2 regions of the Chelatococcus sp. GCM10030263 genome follow, and region 2 is predicted to be linked to the other one. Evidence: riboswitches for the same ligand, from Rfam matches in the RefSeq annotation. Region 2 holds a riboswitch; the other holds the start of a gene.

Region 1 (7,678 bases), 300 kb from region 2:
GCCCGAGGTCTCCTTGAGCGGCCGGAGGTCGAGGATGCATTCATGCGCCACCCGGCCGTTCCGGCCGGCATAGAGCACGGGATAATAGGGGCCGAGCCGGGCGGCGATGTAATTGGCATTGAGGATCGCGACCTTGGTCGCGAGTTCGAGCCCGTCCGCCCCCATCATCAGCATATAGGCGTAGGAAATCGGCAGGATCGACGCCGACCCGAAGGGGGCCGCCGAAACCGGTCCGACGACGGAGCCCAGTTCTGGCCGCTCGGGATGGCCCGGCAGGAAGGGGGCGAGATGGGCCTTCACGCCGATCGGCCCGACGCCCGGACCACCGCCGCCATGCGGAATGCAGAAGGTCTTGTGCAGGTTGAGATGGCTGACATCGGCGCCGTATTTGCCCGGCCGCGCGATGCCGACCTGGGCGTTGAGATTGGCGCCGTCGAGATAGACCTGGCCACCGTTGGCATGCACGATGTCGCAGATGTCGCGGATCTCCTCCTCGAAGACGCCATGCGTCGAGGGATAGGTGATCATGATCGCCGCGAGATCGCCCGCATGGGCTTCCGCCTTGGCGCGCAAATCGGCGAGATCCACATTGCCGGACTGGTCGCAGGCAACGACCACCACCTCCATGCCCACCATCTGCGCCGAGGCGGGATTGGTGCCATGCGCCGAGGATGGGATGAGGCAGACGCGGCGGTGGCCCTCCCCGCGGCTGAGGTGATAGGCGCGGATGGCGAGAAGCCCCGCATATTCGCCCTGGGCACCGGAATTCGGCTGCAGCGACACGGCGTCATAGCCGGTGATGACCGCGAGCTTGTCTTCCAGATCCTTGATCAGCGCCGCATAGCCGTTGGCCTGTTCGGCCGGCGCGAAGGGATGGAGCGACGAGAAGCCGGGCCAGGTGATCGGCATCATCTCGGCGGTCGCATTGAGCTTCATGGTGCAGGAGCCGAGCGGGATCATGGCGCGGTCGAGCGCGAGATCGCGGTCGGCGAGCCGGCGCATATAGCGCAGGATCTCCGTTTCCGAGCGATAGCGGTGGAAGACGGGATGCGTCATGAAGGTGGAGCGGCGGCGCAGGTTCTCCGGCAGCGCGCTCTCGGCCGTGACTTCGCCGTAGCGCAGCGCGCCGCCGAAGGCCGCCCAGACAGCCTCGACATTCGCCTCGGTCGTTGTCTCGTCGAGCGAGATGCCGAGCCGGCCGCCCTCGCCAGGCAGGACGCGGAGATTGATGCGGCTTGCCGCGGCGCGCGCAACGATCTCGTCGCGCCGGGCGCCCGTCGAAACCGTGAGCGTATCAAAAAAAGTCTTCTGCTCGGCGGGGAAGCCGAGCTTGGCGAGGCCGGCCGCAAGCCGTGCCGTCTTGGCATGCACATCGCCGGCGATGGCGGTCAGGCCCTCAGGGCCGTGATAGACGCCATACATGGAGGCGATGACGGCGAGCAGAACCTGCGCCGTGCAGATGTTGGAGGTCGCCTTCTCGCGCCGGATATGCTGCTCGCGAGTCTGCAGGGCGAGCCGGTAGGCGGGCGCCCCGCGCACATCGACCGAGACACCGACGAGGCGGCCGGGGAGCGAGCGCTTATGGGCGTCGCGCGTCGCCATGAAAGCGGCATGCGGGCCGCCGAAGCCCATCGGCACGCCGAAGCGCTGGCTCGATCCGACGGCGATATCCGCGCCGAGCTCACCCGGCGAGGCGAGAAGCGTCAAGGCGAGGAGATCGGCGGCAACGCAGGCGATGCCGCCGGCGGCCTTCACGGCGGCGATCGGCTTGGCGAGGTCACGGATATGGCCCTCGCTGCCTGGATATTGAAAGAGCGCGCCGAAGACGGCGCTGGCGTCGAGATCACGCTCGGGATCGCCCACCACGACCGTCCAGCCGAGCGGCTCGGCGCGGGTGCGCACCACGGCAATCGTCTGGGGATGGCAGCCGGCATCAACGAAGAAGGCCGTCGCCTTGGATTTGGCGACACGTTTGGCCATGGTCATCGCCTCGGCGGCGGCGGTGCCTTCGTCGAGAAGCGAGGCATTGGCGACGTCGAGGCCGGTCAAATCGGCGACCATGGTCTGGAAATTGACGAGCGCCTCGAGCCGGCCCTGGCTGATCTCGGGCTGGTAGGGCGTATAGGCCGTGTACCAGGCTGGATTTTCCAGGATGTTGCGCTGGATGACGGGCGGCGTGACCGTCCCGTAATAGCCCTGGCCGATGAGCGAGGTGAAGACCTCGTTTTGCCCGGCGATCCGGCCGAGTTCGGCGAGCGCCTCGCTCTCGGTGAGGCCGCGGCCGAAGGGCAGCGGCTCCGCCTGGCGGATGGCGCGCGGCACCGTCTCGGCGATCAGGCCGTCGAGATCGGGCGTGCCGACCGCCTGCAGCATGGCGACGACGTCCGTCGCCGACGGGCCGATATGGCGCCGCGCGAAACCGGACCCGGTCCGGCCGAGAAGGGAGTTCAGATCAGTCATCGGAGGCACCATCTGGCAGCAGGGGTACGCGCGACGCCGGAGACCGGCTCGGAACGGAGATCCGCATGTCCGCCGGAAGCAAGCCACGCGCCACCACCCGCCGCAGACATGGTTGTCGGCGGGCGAGCCGGACGTCACGTCCGGGCATGGCAACGGGCACGCTTCCTTCGGCCATCGCGGCCTCCGTTATGCGCCCCATCTGTCTGTTTGCCTGAGAGTGTTATCCCGTCGGCGGGCGCCGGAGCTCTCGAGCTCGCGCCTCTCTCCAGATGTCATTCTCCACAGCGGTCCTTCTGCCTGAGAGTTTCCGGGGCGGTTGCTCCTTCGGCGCCCGGGACGTTAAGCCCCGAGTCTCTCCCGCTGTGGCAGGCCGGCAAGCTACTTGAAACGGTCGAGAAGTCAAAGCACTCCTTCGCGAGCGGCCGGAAATCCACTGCTATCCGGCATCTCCGGTATCACGGCGGCAGTGGCTTCGCGCTCACGCCGCCAACCCTCACGCCCGAGCCGGGCGAGCAGCATCACCGGCAGGAAGCCGACGGCGACGATGAGGAGCGCCGCGATGGCGCCGTCCTCGTAGGTGCCGCGCGAGGCTTCCGCGTAAAGCTGGGTGGCGAGCGTCTCGAAATCAAGCGGCCGCAGAAGAAGCGTCGCCGAGAGCTCCTTGACGCAGTCCACGAAGACGAGCGCGGCCGCCGAGAGAAGAGCGGGCCAGAGCAGCGGCAGATGGATTCGCGCGACGAGCCCGCCGGAGGAAGCGCCGAGCGTCAGCGCGGCGTCGTCGAGCGTTTTCGGCAGCTTGGCATAGCCCGCCTCCAGGCCGCCGGCGGCGAGCGGCAGGAAGCGCACGACATAGGCATAGACGAGAGCACCGCCCGTGCCGGAAAGAAGCAGCCCGGTCGAGAAACCGAATGTCGCCCGCATGAAGCTATCGACGGCATTGTCGACGGTGGCAAGCGGCATCATCAGGCCGATGGCGAGCACGGTGCCGGGCACCGCATAGCCGAGGCTCGCGGTGCGCGCGAGGGCGGCGGCGAGGCGGCCGCCGACAAGCCGCAGGGTCGCCGCGATACAGAGACCGAGCAGCAGGGTAACCAGCGTCGCAACCGCCGCGAGCGAGGCGGTGTTGCCGATGGCCTCGACGAGGCTCGGTGACAGCCCGGCGAATTGCAGGCGCTTGCGCGCCTCGTTGACGAGGTGGAGCGCAGGTGCCGCGAAGCCGATGATGATCGGCAGCGCGCAGATGGTGGCGGCGAGCACGCCGGCCATGCCGTGGAGGCGCTTCGGCACCAGCCGGCCGGGCTCGGCGTCCGCATAGCGGCGGTTGCGGCGCAGCCCGCGTTCGAGAAACATGAGGATGATGACGAAGGCGAGCATGAAGAGCGCAATCTGCGCCGCGCCGGCAAGGCTCGACCGGTTCACCCAGGTGGCGTAGATCGACACTGTCAGCGTGCGCACGCCCAGGAATTCCGATGCACCGATGTCGTTGAGCGCCTCCAGCAGGGCGAGGCTCACGCCGGCCGCAACGGCTGGGCGGGCGAGCGGCGCGGCGATACGGACGAAGGTAGCGAAGCGCCCTGCCCCCAGCGAATGGGCGGCCTCGATCACGCCGCGCGCCTGAAGCAGGAATGCCGCCCGTGCCGTTCCATAGACATAAGGATAGAGCACGAAGCTGAGCAGCAGGATGCAGCCCGGCATGGAGCGGATGTCCGGAAAATTGAGGTCACGCGGGCTCGACAGGCCGAGCACGGCACGCAGCAGGCTCTGAACCGGCCCAATCGGATGGAGAAGGTCGAGATAGGCGAAGGCCACGATATAGGTCGGCATGGCGAGCGGCAGCAGCAGCGCCCATTCCATGAAGCGACGGCCGGGGAAATCATAGGCGACCACGAGCCATGCGAGGCCCGTGCCGATGACCGTGACGAGAATGCCGACACCGAGAAGGAGGATGACCGTCTGGCGGGCAGCCTCCGGCAGCACATAAGCCAGAAGATGCGGCCACAGGCCGTCCGAACTGCCGCTCGCCACCAGCAGGACGGCCAGAAGCGGCGCCACCGCGAGAAGCGCAATGACCGCGGAGGCCGCGAGCCAACCGGCGGCAGCCTGCCGCGGCCGGCGCGGGCCGACCGAACGGAACGTCGCGGACTTAGTCACGGCGAAGCGCTGGCGTCCGCTCTCCCCGGCGCAATTCGGGGGCTCCGAATTGCGCCTTTTTCCGTCAGGAAGTCGGATATATCCGATTTCCCTGCGAGGAGAGGAACAGGGTGAGGTGTGTGATTCTTAAATGGCAAGATATCCCCCTCACCCGGCCGCTTTGCGGCCAACCTCTCCCGGCAAGCGGGGAGAGGTGAAAAGGCCGAGCTCCTCAGTCGTCGAAGGCGACTTTGTCGGCGAGCTCGCTCGCGACCTTGCGATAGCGGCCGATGGCCGTGAGCTCGGAGGGATCGACCGTGAGCGTGCCGAGGCTCGCGATGATCGGGTCGGCGGGAACGCCCGCCTTCACCGGATATTCGAAATTGACCTTGGCATAGAGCTCCTGAGCCTCGTCGGAGACGAGGAAATCGAGAAGCTTCACGGCATTGTCCGCATTGGGCGCATTCTTCGCGACCGCGGCGCCCGAGATGTTCACATGCGTGCCGCCGCCGGCGAAGGTGGGCAGAACCACATTGATCGCCTCGCCCCATTTCACCTGGTCGGGGCCGCCTTTGCCGGAGCGCATCAGCCCGACATAATAGGAATTGCCGATGCCGATATCGCAGATATCGCCGAGGATGTCGCGAGCCACCTCGCGGTCGCCGCCGCCGGCCTTGCGCGCCAGATTGGCCTTGACGCCCTTGAGCCATTCTTCCGTCTTCGCCTCGCCGTGCTTGGCGATGTAATTGGCGATGAGGGCGGTGTTGTAGGGATGCTGGCCGGAGCGAATGCAGACCTTGCCCTTCCACTTGGGATCGGCAAGCTCCTCATAGGTAAAGCTGGTGAGCTTCGTTCGCTCCTTCGACGCGTAGAGAACGCGCGCGCGCAGGGACAGCGCGAACCAGCGCCCTTCCGCATCGCGGAGATTGGCGGGGACTGCGGCCTCGAGCGCCGGCGACTTCACGGGCTGAACGACGCCCTTGTCGACGAGGTCGATGAGATTGCCGAAGTCGACCGTCATCAGCACGTCGGCCGGTGAATTGGCACCCTCGGCCGCCACGCGTTCGGCGAGCCCGTCCTTGACGAACAGCGTGCGGACGTTGACGCCCGATTTTTCCGTGAAAGCGTCCAGCAGCGGCTTGATCAGGCCCGGCTCGCGGGTGGTGTACAGCGTCACCTCTTCGGCCGCCGAGGCGAGGGTCGGGAAGCCGGCCATGCCGATGAGACAGGCCATGCGCAAAAGTCGAGCGATGGTCATGAGCACCTCCTTGCCGCCGCAGGAAACGACCGCGGCCGATTTCTCTTGGTCATATTTTGCAGAAGAAGGCAATGCAGGCGCGAAACAATAGAATAGTTCCAGTTTTTGTTTATTCTAAACTAAAACTACAGACGTGCGGTCCGGCAGATGCAGACCTCGCCGAAGCGGTATGCAGCCCCAATTGCGGATGGGCGATCCCGGCATCGCCGGTCGACGGGGAGCGCTCAATTTTGAGTGATTGCACCTGTCGCCGCACTCTTGCTCCCGGAAAATGCCGCGCCAGTAGCCTTACTGCTCGATCGGCGAGCAGAAGGGCCGGCCCTTCGCGAGCGTGCCGTCATTTTAGGCAGACCCGGTGCCCGAAACTTGGTCAGTGTGAACTGCCTCTGCCGGAGCCTCGTCGGTCGAGTCCCGAAAAACCGGCAAAACCCGGCGGCTGCCGGGGCTGAACCTCCGTCCCCACCTCCAGCTTCGCCCTGGCACAAGCCTTGCGAGGCCTTGCAGGCCAACATTTGCAGAGGATGGGAGACGCCAAACATGACAATGGGTTTGAGATGCGCCTGCACAGCGCTGGCCCTCGCGGCCGGGCTTACCGTCTCGGGAGGCGCCGCCCGGGCCGCGGACGACACCATCAAGATCGGCATCCTGCATTCCTTGTCCGGCACCATGGCGATCAGCGAGACGACGCTGAAGGACGCGATGCTGATGCTCATCGACGAGCAGAACAAGAAAGGCGGCGTGCTCGGCAAGAAGCTCGAAGCGGTCGTGGTCGATCCGGCATCCGATTGGCCGCTGTTTGCAGAAAAGGCGCGCGAGCTTCTCACCAAGGACAAGGTCGCGGCCGTCTTCGGCTGCTGGACCTCCGTTTCCCGCAAATCCGTCCTGCCCGTCTTCGAGGAATTGAACGGCCTCCTGTTCTATCCCGTACAGTATGAGGGCGAGGAATCCTCGCGCAACATCTTCTATACGGGTGCGGCTCCAAACCAGCAGGCGATCCCTGCCGTCGATTACCTGATGGAGAACGAGGGGGTCGAGCGCTGGGTGCTCGCCGGCACGGATTATGTCTATCCGCGCACGACCAACAAGATCCTCGAGGCCTATCTCAAGCAGAAAGGCGTCAAGCAAGACGACATCATGATCAACTACACGCCTTTCGGACAATCCGATTGGCAGACGATCGTCGCCGACATCAAGAAATTCGGTTCCACGGGCAAGAAGACCGCGGTGATCTCGACGATCAACGGCGACGCCAATGTGCCCTTCTACAAGGAGCTCGCCAACCAGGGCATCAAGGCGACGGACATTCCCGTCATCGCCTTCTCGGTGGGCGAGGAGGAACTCGCTGGCATCGACACCAAGCCGCTCGTCGGGCATCTGGCGGCCTGGAACTATTTCGAATCCGTCGACACGCCCGAGAACAAGGACTTCATCGCCAAGTGGCACGCCTTCACCAAGAACGACAAGCGCGTGACCAACGACCCGATGGAGGCCCATTACATCGGCTTCAACATGTGGGTGAAGGCGGTTGAGAAAGCCGGCACGACGGACCCGGACAAGGTGATTGACGCGCTCGTCGGCGTCTCCGTGCCCAATCTCTCCGGCGGCTATTCGACGATGATGCCGAACCACCACATCACGAAGCCCGTGCTGATCGGCGAGATCGAGGACAACGGCCAGTTCAACATCGTGTCGCAGACGCCCGGCCTCGTGATGGGCGATGAATGGTCCGATTATCTCGAAGGCTCGAAGGATCTGATCTCCGATTGGCGGGCGCCGCTCTCCTGCGGGAACTTCAACGTCAAGACCGGCAAATGCGGCGGCCAGGGCCAG
Region 2 (7,678 bases):
CCGCTTTTCCACGTCAACGACACGCCGATCCATTTCACCAATTCCGCCGGCTTCATGGTCGCGGTGGTGGCGATCGTCGCGGTCTTCTGCCTGATGACCTCCGCGCGCCGCGCGCTCGTGCCGGGTCGGCTGCAGAATGTGGGTGAGCTCTTCTACGAATTCGTCGCCAATACGGTACGCCAGTCGGCAGGCCATGACGCGATGGGCTTCGTGCCTTTCGTCTTCGCGCTGTTCAGCTTCGTGTTGGTCGCCAACCTCCTCGGCCTTCTGCCTTATTCCTTCACGGTGACGAGCCACATCGTCGTCACGGCGGCGCTGTCGCTGCTCGTGATCGGGACGGTCATCGTCTTCGGCTTCGCCAAGCATGGCCTCGGCTTCCTCAAGCTGTTCGTGCCCTCGGGCGTGCCGGGATGGCTTCTGCCGATGCTCGTCCTGATCGAAGTGATCTCGTTCCTGTCGCGGCCGATCAGCCTCTCGGTTCGTCTCTTCGCCAACATGCTGGCCGGGCATATCGCGCTCAAGATCTTCGCGGGCTTCGTGACTGCGCTGCTCGCCGCCGGCGCCTGGTCCGTCCTGTCGCCGCTGCCGTTGCTTCTGACTGTCGCGCTCACCGCGCTCGAGATGCTGGTGGCGGTTCTGCAGGCTTATGTTTTCGCCGTGCTGACCTCGATCTACCTGCACGACGCCCTGCATCCCGGCCACTGAAGACGACCGGCCGGCCTTTCCGTCACCCCTGAAGGAGTACGTCCATGGATCCTGTTGCAGCCAAGTACATCGGTGCGGGCCTTGCCTGCTTGGGCATGGCCGGTGCCGGCATCGGCCTCGGCAATCTGTTCGGCCAGTTTCTGTCCGGCTCTCTGCGCAACCCGTCTGCGGCCGATGGCCAGCGTCCGACGCTCCTTCTGGGCTTCGCTCTGACGGAAGCGCTCGGCATCTTCTCGCTGCTGATCGCTCTCCTGCTGCTCTTCGCGGTCTGACGCGCGAACACTGGCGGTGACGGCGGTTGGGCCTTCGGACGGGCAGACGTCCGAGGGCCTCAAGCGCGATTTGGAGTTGAGGAATGGCCGAAACGGTCACGACTGAAACCGGCGTTGCCCATGAGGGCGCGCATGAGAGCGGCGGTTTCCCGCCGTTTCAGACCGAGACATTCGCGTCGCAGCTGTTCTGGCTCGCGCTGACCTTCGCCTTCCTTTATTGGTTCGTGGCGAAAGTCGCCGTGCCGCGGCTCGGTGGCATCCTGACGCAACGGCACGACCGGATCCAGGGCGACCTGCGCGAAGCGATCGCCGCCAAGAAAGAGGCGGAGGCCGCCGGCCTCGCCTATGAAGCTGCCCTGTCGGACGCCAAGGCGCGCTCGCAGGCGATCGCAGCCGAGACCCATCAGCGTCTGCAGGCAGAGACCGAAGGCAAGCGCCGGGAACTCGATGCGGCACTTGCGCAGAAGCTCGCTTCGGCCGAGGAACTCATCGGCCAAACCAAGACAGCGGCGCTCACCCATGTCGAGGGCATCGCCAATGACGCTGCGGCAGCAATCCTGCAGCAGGTCCTCGGCGAACAGCCCCCGGCCGACGAGGTCGCGGCTGCCGTCAAGGCGGCGATGAAGGGCTAAGCCATGGACGCAGAATTTTGGGTTGCGGTCTCCTTCGTCGTCTTTCTCGGCGTGGCGATCTATTTCGGCGCCCACAAGACGGTTCTCGTCTCGCTCGATGCCCGCACCAAGCGGATCGCGGACGAGCTCGAGGAAGCCAAGCGCTTCCGCGCCGAGGCCGAGGCGCTCCTGAAGGAATATCAGGCCAAGCGCGCGGCGGCCGAGACGGAGGCGGAAGCCATCGTCACGAATGCCCGCGAAGAGGCTCAGCGCATCGCCGAGGAGGCGCACCGCCGCATGAACGACTTCGTGGTGCGCCGCACGGCCGCGGCCGAAGCCAAGATCGCCCAGGCGGAAGCCCAGGCGGCGGCGGAAGTGCGCGCTGCGGCCGCCGAGGCGGCGATCCGCGCATCGGAGACCGTGCTCAAGAAGGCCGTGCAGGGCGAGAGGGCCGATGCCATCTTCGAGGCGAGCCTCGCCGGTGTGCGCTCCAAGCTGAACTGAACGTCGCGCGGCCGCCGTAACGGGTGGCCGGTACAGAAAACCCGGTTCCGAGAGCTCGGAACCGGGTTTTTTGTTTGATCGGTACATGGTGCTGACGGGGAAGGCTGAGTGGACCTCCTTCGGGAGGGCCACAGCCATCCGCCAAGGCTCGCCTGGCTACCGCAGGTCCGACCCAGATGCGGCTCCGTAAGCGGTCAGCTCACGGACTTCACATAGTCCTGATAGGCTTCTTCGGTCATGAGTGCCTCGAACTCGGCAATGTCGGCGAGCTTCATCTTGAAGAACCAGCCCTTGCCGGTCGGATCCTCGTTGATCGTTCCGGGCGCCGCTTCGAGGTCGGGATTGACGGCGACGACCTCGCCGGCGAGCGGGGCATAGACCTCACTTGCCGCCTTCACGCTCTCGACCACGGCGGCATCGTCACCCTTGGCGAAGGTGGTGCCGACTTGCGGCAATTCCACATAGACCACGTCGCCGAGCTGCTCCTGGGCGTAGTCGGTGATGCCGACGGTCGCGGTATCGCCGTCGAGGCGGATATATTCGTGGTCTTTCGAGTAACGGGTGGTCATCGGGCTTCTCCGGAAGATTGGCTCAACGTTTATAGCGATGGGCGACGAAGGGCAGGGGGACGATGCTGGCGGGCATGAGCTTGCCGCGGACAGAGAGCTGCACCGTGGTGCCGACGCCGGCGAAGTCGCTCACCACATAGCCCATGGCGATCGGCCCGCCCGCCGTCGGCCCGAAACTGCCGGACGTCACCTCGCCGATGAGCTGGCCGGCTTCATCCACAATCTGCGTTCCCTCGCGCGCCGGAGCACGACCCTGCGGCAGGATGCCGACGCGCTGGCGCAGCGGCCCATCCGCGAGTTCCTGCACGATGCGAATGGCGCCGGGGAAACCGCCTTCCGTGCGCCGGCGTTTCTGGATCGACCAGGCGAGCCCGGCCTCGATGGGCGAGGTCTCCTGGTTGATATCGTGGCCATAAAGACAGAGGCCGGCTTCCAACCTGAGCGAATCGCGCGCGCCAAGGCCGATGGGCTCGACCTCCGCCTCCTTGGCGAGCAGATCCCAGAGCGCAGGCGCGTCGCTGTTGGACACCGAAATCTCGTAGCCGTCCTCGCCCGTATAGCCCGATCGCGAGATGACGGCGGGAATGCCCGCGATGCTCATGGAGGCGACCGCCATGAAGCCCATCGCTCCGGCCTCTGCGGCATGGCGGGCGAGAACCTCGGCGGCTTGCGGGCCTTGCAGCGCAATGAGCGCGCGATCATCGCGCCGTTCGAGCCTCACCTCCTCGGGCAGGTTCAGCGAAAAATGGACGTAGTCCGCCTCCTTGCAATCGGCATTGACGACGAGCATCAGCTTGCCGTCGTCGGCCGGGTCGGACGAGCGCGACACCATGAGGTCGTCGAGAATGCCGCCCTGCTCGTTCAGGAGCTGGGTATAGCGCTGGCGTCCCGGTGCGAGATTGACGATGTCGGCCGGCACGAGCGCTTCCAGCGCGCGGGCGGTCGTGGCGTGGTCGGGGCCGACGAGCACCGCCTGGCCCATATGCGACACGTCGAACAGGCCGGCGGCCGCGCGCGTGTGCAGATGCTCGGCGAGAATGCCCTTGGCATATTGGATGGGCATGTCATAGCCCGCGAAGGGCGCCATCCGCGCTCCATGGGCCACATGCCAGGCGTGAAGAGGTGTTTGCTTGGAGAGGTCGTCGCTAGACTGGCCCGCCATTCCAGATCCTTCCACAAAAGGGACGCTCGTGGACATCGCCGCCGAGATCGGCGACTTGACCCGCAGCCGGGCCCATGCGCACCCCCTCTGTCTCGGGACCTGAGAGATTTCCCGTGGGCGTCCACGGTTACCCCCGTCGGTGGATGGGCCTCCACAGGAGAACCATCTCTTTCCAGAGTGTCAAATCCCACGCGGTCCCTTGTGCCTGAGCGTTTCCGGGGTGGTTGCGCCTTCGGCGCCGGACCATCGGTCCGGGCTCTTCCGCGGGAATGAACGACCAGCACCGTCATAGGGGCTCGGTTCGATCTGTCAATCGCCCTCTGGCCGGCTCAACGCCGCCGCGGCCGGGCGGCGGCTTCTGCCGTATTGCCGAGGCCGACGGCAATCGTCACCGTACCTTCACCAGGCGGCACGGTGATGCCTTCCTCGACGACGTTGAAGATGGCGCGATCCTCGCCGGCGGGGATGCTGACGGCGACGGTCCGTGTGCGATTGGCGACGACTGTCGCGCCGCGCTTCACGAGCACATGCACCGGCACGGAGATGCGACCGACGGGAGCGCCGCCGACACCCAGCAGGGCGAGGCCTTCGACCCCGACCTTGAGCTGATAAGCGCCGTCGCCAGTCGCCGTGCATTCGCGGGCCGTGTCGTTGATCGAGACCTGATAACGCGGATTGTCGCCGCCGGCGCGAATCGCGGCGCCGCCGTCCGTGATGTCGACGGACGGACAATTGACTTCGTACTCCGGGGTCGCCATGGGGGCTGGAACGGTGGCGCCACCGTAGAACAGGAAGTTGCTGAGCTTCGATCCGCCTTCGCCCGTCGAGCCTGTGGACGAGCAGCCCCCGAGCGCCGCGGCCAAGGCCAGAACGATTGCGCTAGTCCGGAGCCCCGGCCCGTCGAGGTGCCACATCCGAGCCATCCCAAGCATACGCGACCTCCGTACGTTCATCAGAACCTTTGCCTTTAGCACTCCTCAGCGGAGAGCCATAGGCAGGCCGTATCGAAAATCGGGGCCGGGAAGGGGCGATTTGTCTCGGAGCGCTGCGGGACAGGCTGCGCAGAAGATCGCCTGGCTTCCGCGAGTGCGCGAACTCACGTGCGCGATGTCTCACGTGCGCAATGTCGGAGGGGGAACAGGTTCATGCGCCTGATCTGGGGCGCCGAACCATCGCGACGCGGCTTGAGCAGCTTCGTCGGCGTTCGGGGCGCCTTCACTGGCCCAGGCGACGAAGCCATCGGGGCGCACGAGCACAGCGCTCAAGCCCAGCCTGTCCTTGGCGTCACTGACTACATAGGTGATCCGATCACCCCAGCGGCTTGCCAGCGCCTCAAGCGGCGCACGAGCGTCAAAGTCCAGAAGAAGGCCTTTGCCGTTCTTGAGGAGCGCGCCAATTTTCGTCCCGTCGACCAGTTCGAACGCGGGAACGCTGCGCCCCACGAGCGGGTGGCCGTCGCCGAGATCGTAGCGGAGGGAAACACCCCACACACGCTCGGCGAAGTAGGTCGCACCGTCGCGCGTGTCGATGAGATCGCGGATAATTGCCTCGAGCGCGCGCGAACTCCGGCTCGGCCGCATGATCGCGACTTGGGCGCGCGACCAGTCGAGGATGTCCGCCCCTACCGGATGGCGTTCACTGAAGTAGCTGTCGAGCAGACCGGCCGGCGCGTCGCCACGAATGGTGGCAGCCAGCTTCCATCCAAGGTTCATGGCATCGCCAAGTCCGAGGTTGAGTCCCTGGCCGCCCAAAGGAGAATGGATGTGCGCGGCGTCGCCCGCGATCAGTACGCGCCCTCTCCGGTAAGCCGTCGCCTGGTAGGCGCGATCCGTCCACGTGGTGGCGAGCTTGAGTTCGGTGACTGTGACATCGATCCCGGAGACACGGCGCAACACCGCCTGCACATACTCGCGCGTGATCGGCTCGATTCGGTGGAATGCGCCCCCGTCGAACTCGACCATCGCGATCGTTCCGGGCCGCGCGTAGGTATACATTCCGGTCGGCGTGTAGTGGCGGCCCAAACGGAGCTTGTCCGGATCGGCCATCTCGACTTCAACGGAATAGCCGGTGAACTCGGGAGCGGTGCCGACGAACTCGAAGCCCCCGACGCGGCGAACGGTGCTGCGGCCGCCGTCACATCCAACGAGCCAACTTCCGCGGAACGTCTCGCCGCCGGCGCGAACGGTTACATTGTCGTCCGAGGGGTCGAGGTCCTCGACGCCGAGGCCGCGCTTGATCTCGGCTCCCATCGCGCTGGCCCGTCCGGCCAAAGCGGATTCGAGGGACTCCATGTCGACCGCCATGCTCGCGCCAGCCGGACTTGGCAAGCGGTAAGGCCACTTCGACGGGTCGATGTCGTCCTCGTAGAACTGTATGCCGGCGAAATGACCGGCGGGGCGGCGCGGCTGTTGCATCCAATGCGCACCCGCCAACGCACTTCTGCCAGAGGCATCCCTCGCGCGTTGCGCCGCGGCGATGTCGTCCAGCAACCCGCGACGGTAAAAGGCTTCGACGGTGGGCACCGAAAGACCGCGCATGCCCAACGGAAGCCGCTTCAAGGGCGAGTGCGGATCCTCGGCTCGTTCCAGCACCAAGACCGAGAGATCTGCAAGGCGCAGTTCACAGGCGAGAAACAAGCCGACGGGGCCGGCTCCGGCGATCACGACGTCATAAAGGGGGGAATGTCGATCGTGCATGGACTACTCCTGGTCGATGTTCGACCGGAGCGTTCCTCGAGCTTGAACACCACACGGACGAACGATTGGACGCTTGAGCAGCGTCCGATGTTCGTCGTGGGGATCTCGTGCACGAAGCCGAAGACCAGAGCTTTCGTTACCGAAAGGACTTGGGCTTACCAAACCAAGTCTGCCTTTTCCGACGCGGCTTTATAGCGTGGTGGCTATCGCTCTGCAACGGACACGGCTGCGACAGCTGGGTACTGCCGGTCATCACGGGCGGGCGCGGCCGGTGCCGAGATTCAAAACGATGCTACAGCACGACGGCGCCGAGGCACGCCGACCTATACACGTCAGGGCAGGCTGGTGAGGCCCTTGTCGAAGCCGTTGAGCGAGACGGGAATGCCGATCCCTTCTTCCGGCGTCTGGAAGACGATGAAGGTCGCCGCCTTGCCGTTCCGCAGCTGGTCGGTCAGCTTTTCGTCCATGACAACCTCTGCCACACAACCGGTGGTGAGGCATCGCACGAACCCGGCGCGGCCCACATCCGCCTGATCGATCTTGAGGCCGAGGCCGGCCGGGAGAAGCACACCCAGCGGCGCCACCACGCGCAGGAGCCTGCTTTTATTGTCGGCGGTCTTCAGCACGATCACGAGGAGCGTCACATTCGGCCGATCTTCGGCCGCGACGCTCTGCACGAGCGCACATTGTTCGTTCTTGGCGCCTGGGGGCACCTCGCAGCGCATCTGCCACTCGCCGAAGCTGCCGCGGACCACCCCCTGGGCGGCCGCGGGCGCGACGCTGCCGATGCTCGCGGCGAGCGCGAGAGTCACAAGAGAAAGGGCCAGTCGTGCCGTCGCCAATTGCGATCCCGATCCCATAAGCCGTCGAGCGACCCGGGCTTTCCAGCGGTGCATGATGGACTGGTCCCCTGATGCGCTTGAAGTCGAGATGGCGCGCCCGGAGCGAATCGCATCCGGGCGCGCCATGAAAGGTCATGACGTCAGTTCGGACCATGACGCAGGTCCGCTGTCAAGGAACAGAACCACCCGGTGATTGCGGCGCCAGCATGGCGACAGCACCGCGCGTGGCTAGGTCGCATCTGCCATTTTCGGCCGATGCCACCCTGCGCTGACCTTCGCGCTTTTATGCCGCATGAATGGCTGAAGCAATGGACATT

What was found. Region 2 has a riboswitch for glycine ahead of gcvT (glycine cleavage system aminomethyltransferase GcvT). Riboswitches for the same ligand answer to the same signal wherever they lie in the genome.
Region 1: another riboswitch for glycine. It lies ahead of gcvP (aminomethyl-transferring glycine dehydrogenase); the one in region 2 lies ahead of gcvT (glycine cleavage system aminomethyltransferase GcvT).

Annotation. Positions count from the first base shown of each region.
Region 1 is NZ_JBHTDB010000009.1:485,945-493,622, reverse strand. It holds gene gcvP (aminomethyl-transferring glycine dehydrogenase) at 1-2,472, opposite strand, end outside; glycine riboswitch at 2,736-2,830, opposite strand; gene ACFQU1_RS21190 (ABC transporter permease) at 2,860-4,611, opposite strand; gene ACFQU1_RS21185 (extracellular solute-binding protein) at 4,823-5,824, opposite strand; gene urtA (urea ABC transporter substrate-binding protein) at 6,392-7,678, shown strand, end outside.
Region 2 is NZ_JBHTDB010000009.1:185,278-192,955, forward strand. It holds gene ACFQU1_RS19720 (F0F1 ATP synthase subunit A) at 1-705, shown strand, start outside; gene ACFQU1_RS19725 (F0F1 ATP synthase subunit C) at 750-977, shown strand; gene ACFQU1_RS19730 (F0F1 ATP synthase subunit B) at 1,061-1,609, shown strand; gene ACFQU1_RS19735 (ATP F0F1 synthase subunit B) at 1,613-2,092, shown strand; gene gcvH (glycine cleavage system protein GcvH) at 2,287-2,661, opposite strand; gene gcvT (glycine cleavage system aminomethyltransferase GcvT) at 2,684-3,823, opposite strand; glycine riboswitch at 4,006-4,097, opposite strand; gene ACFQU1_RS19750 (hypothetical protein) at 4,153-4,737, opposite strand; gene ACFQU1_RS19755 (FAD-dependent monooxygenase) at 4,936-6,519, opposite strand; gene ACFQU1_RS19760 (invasion associated locus B family protein) at 6,852-7,379, opposite strand.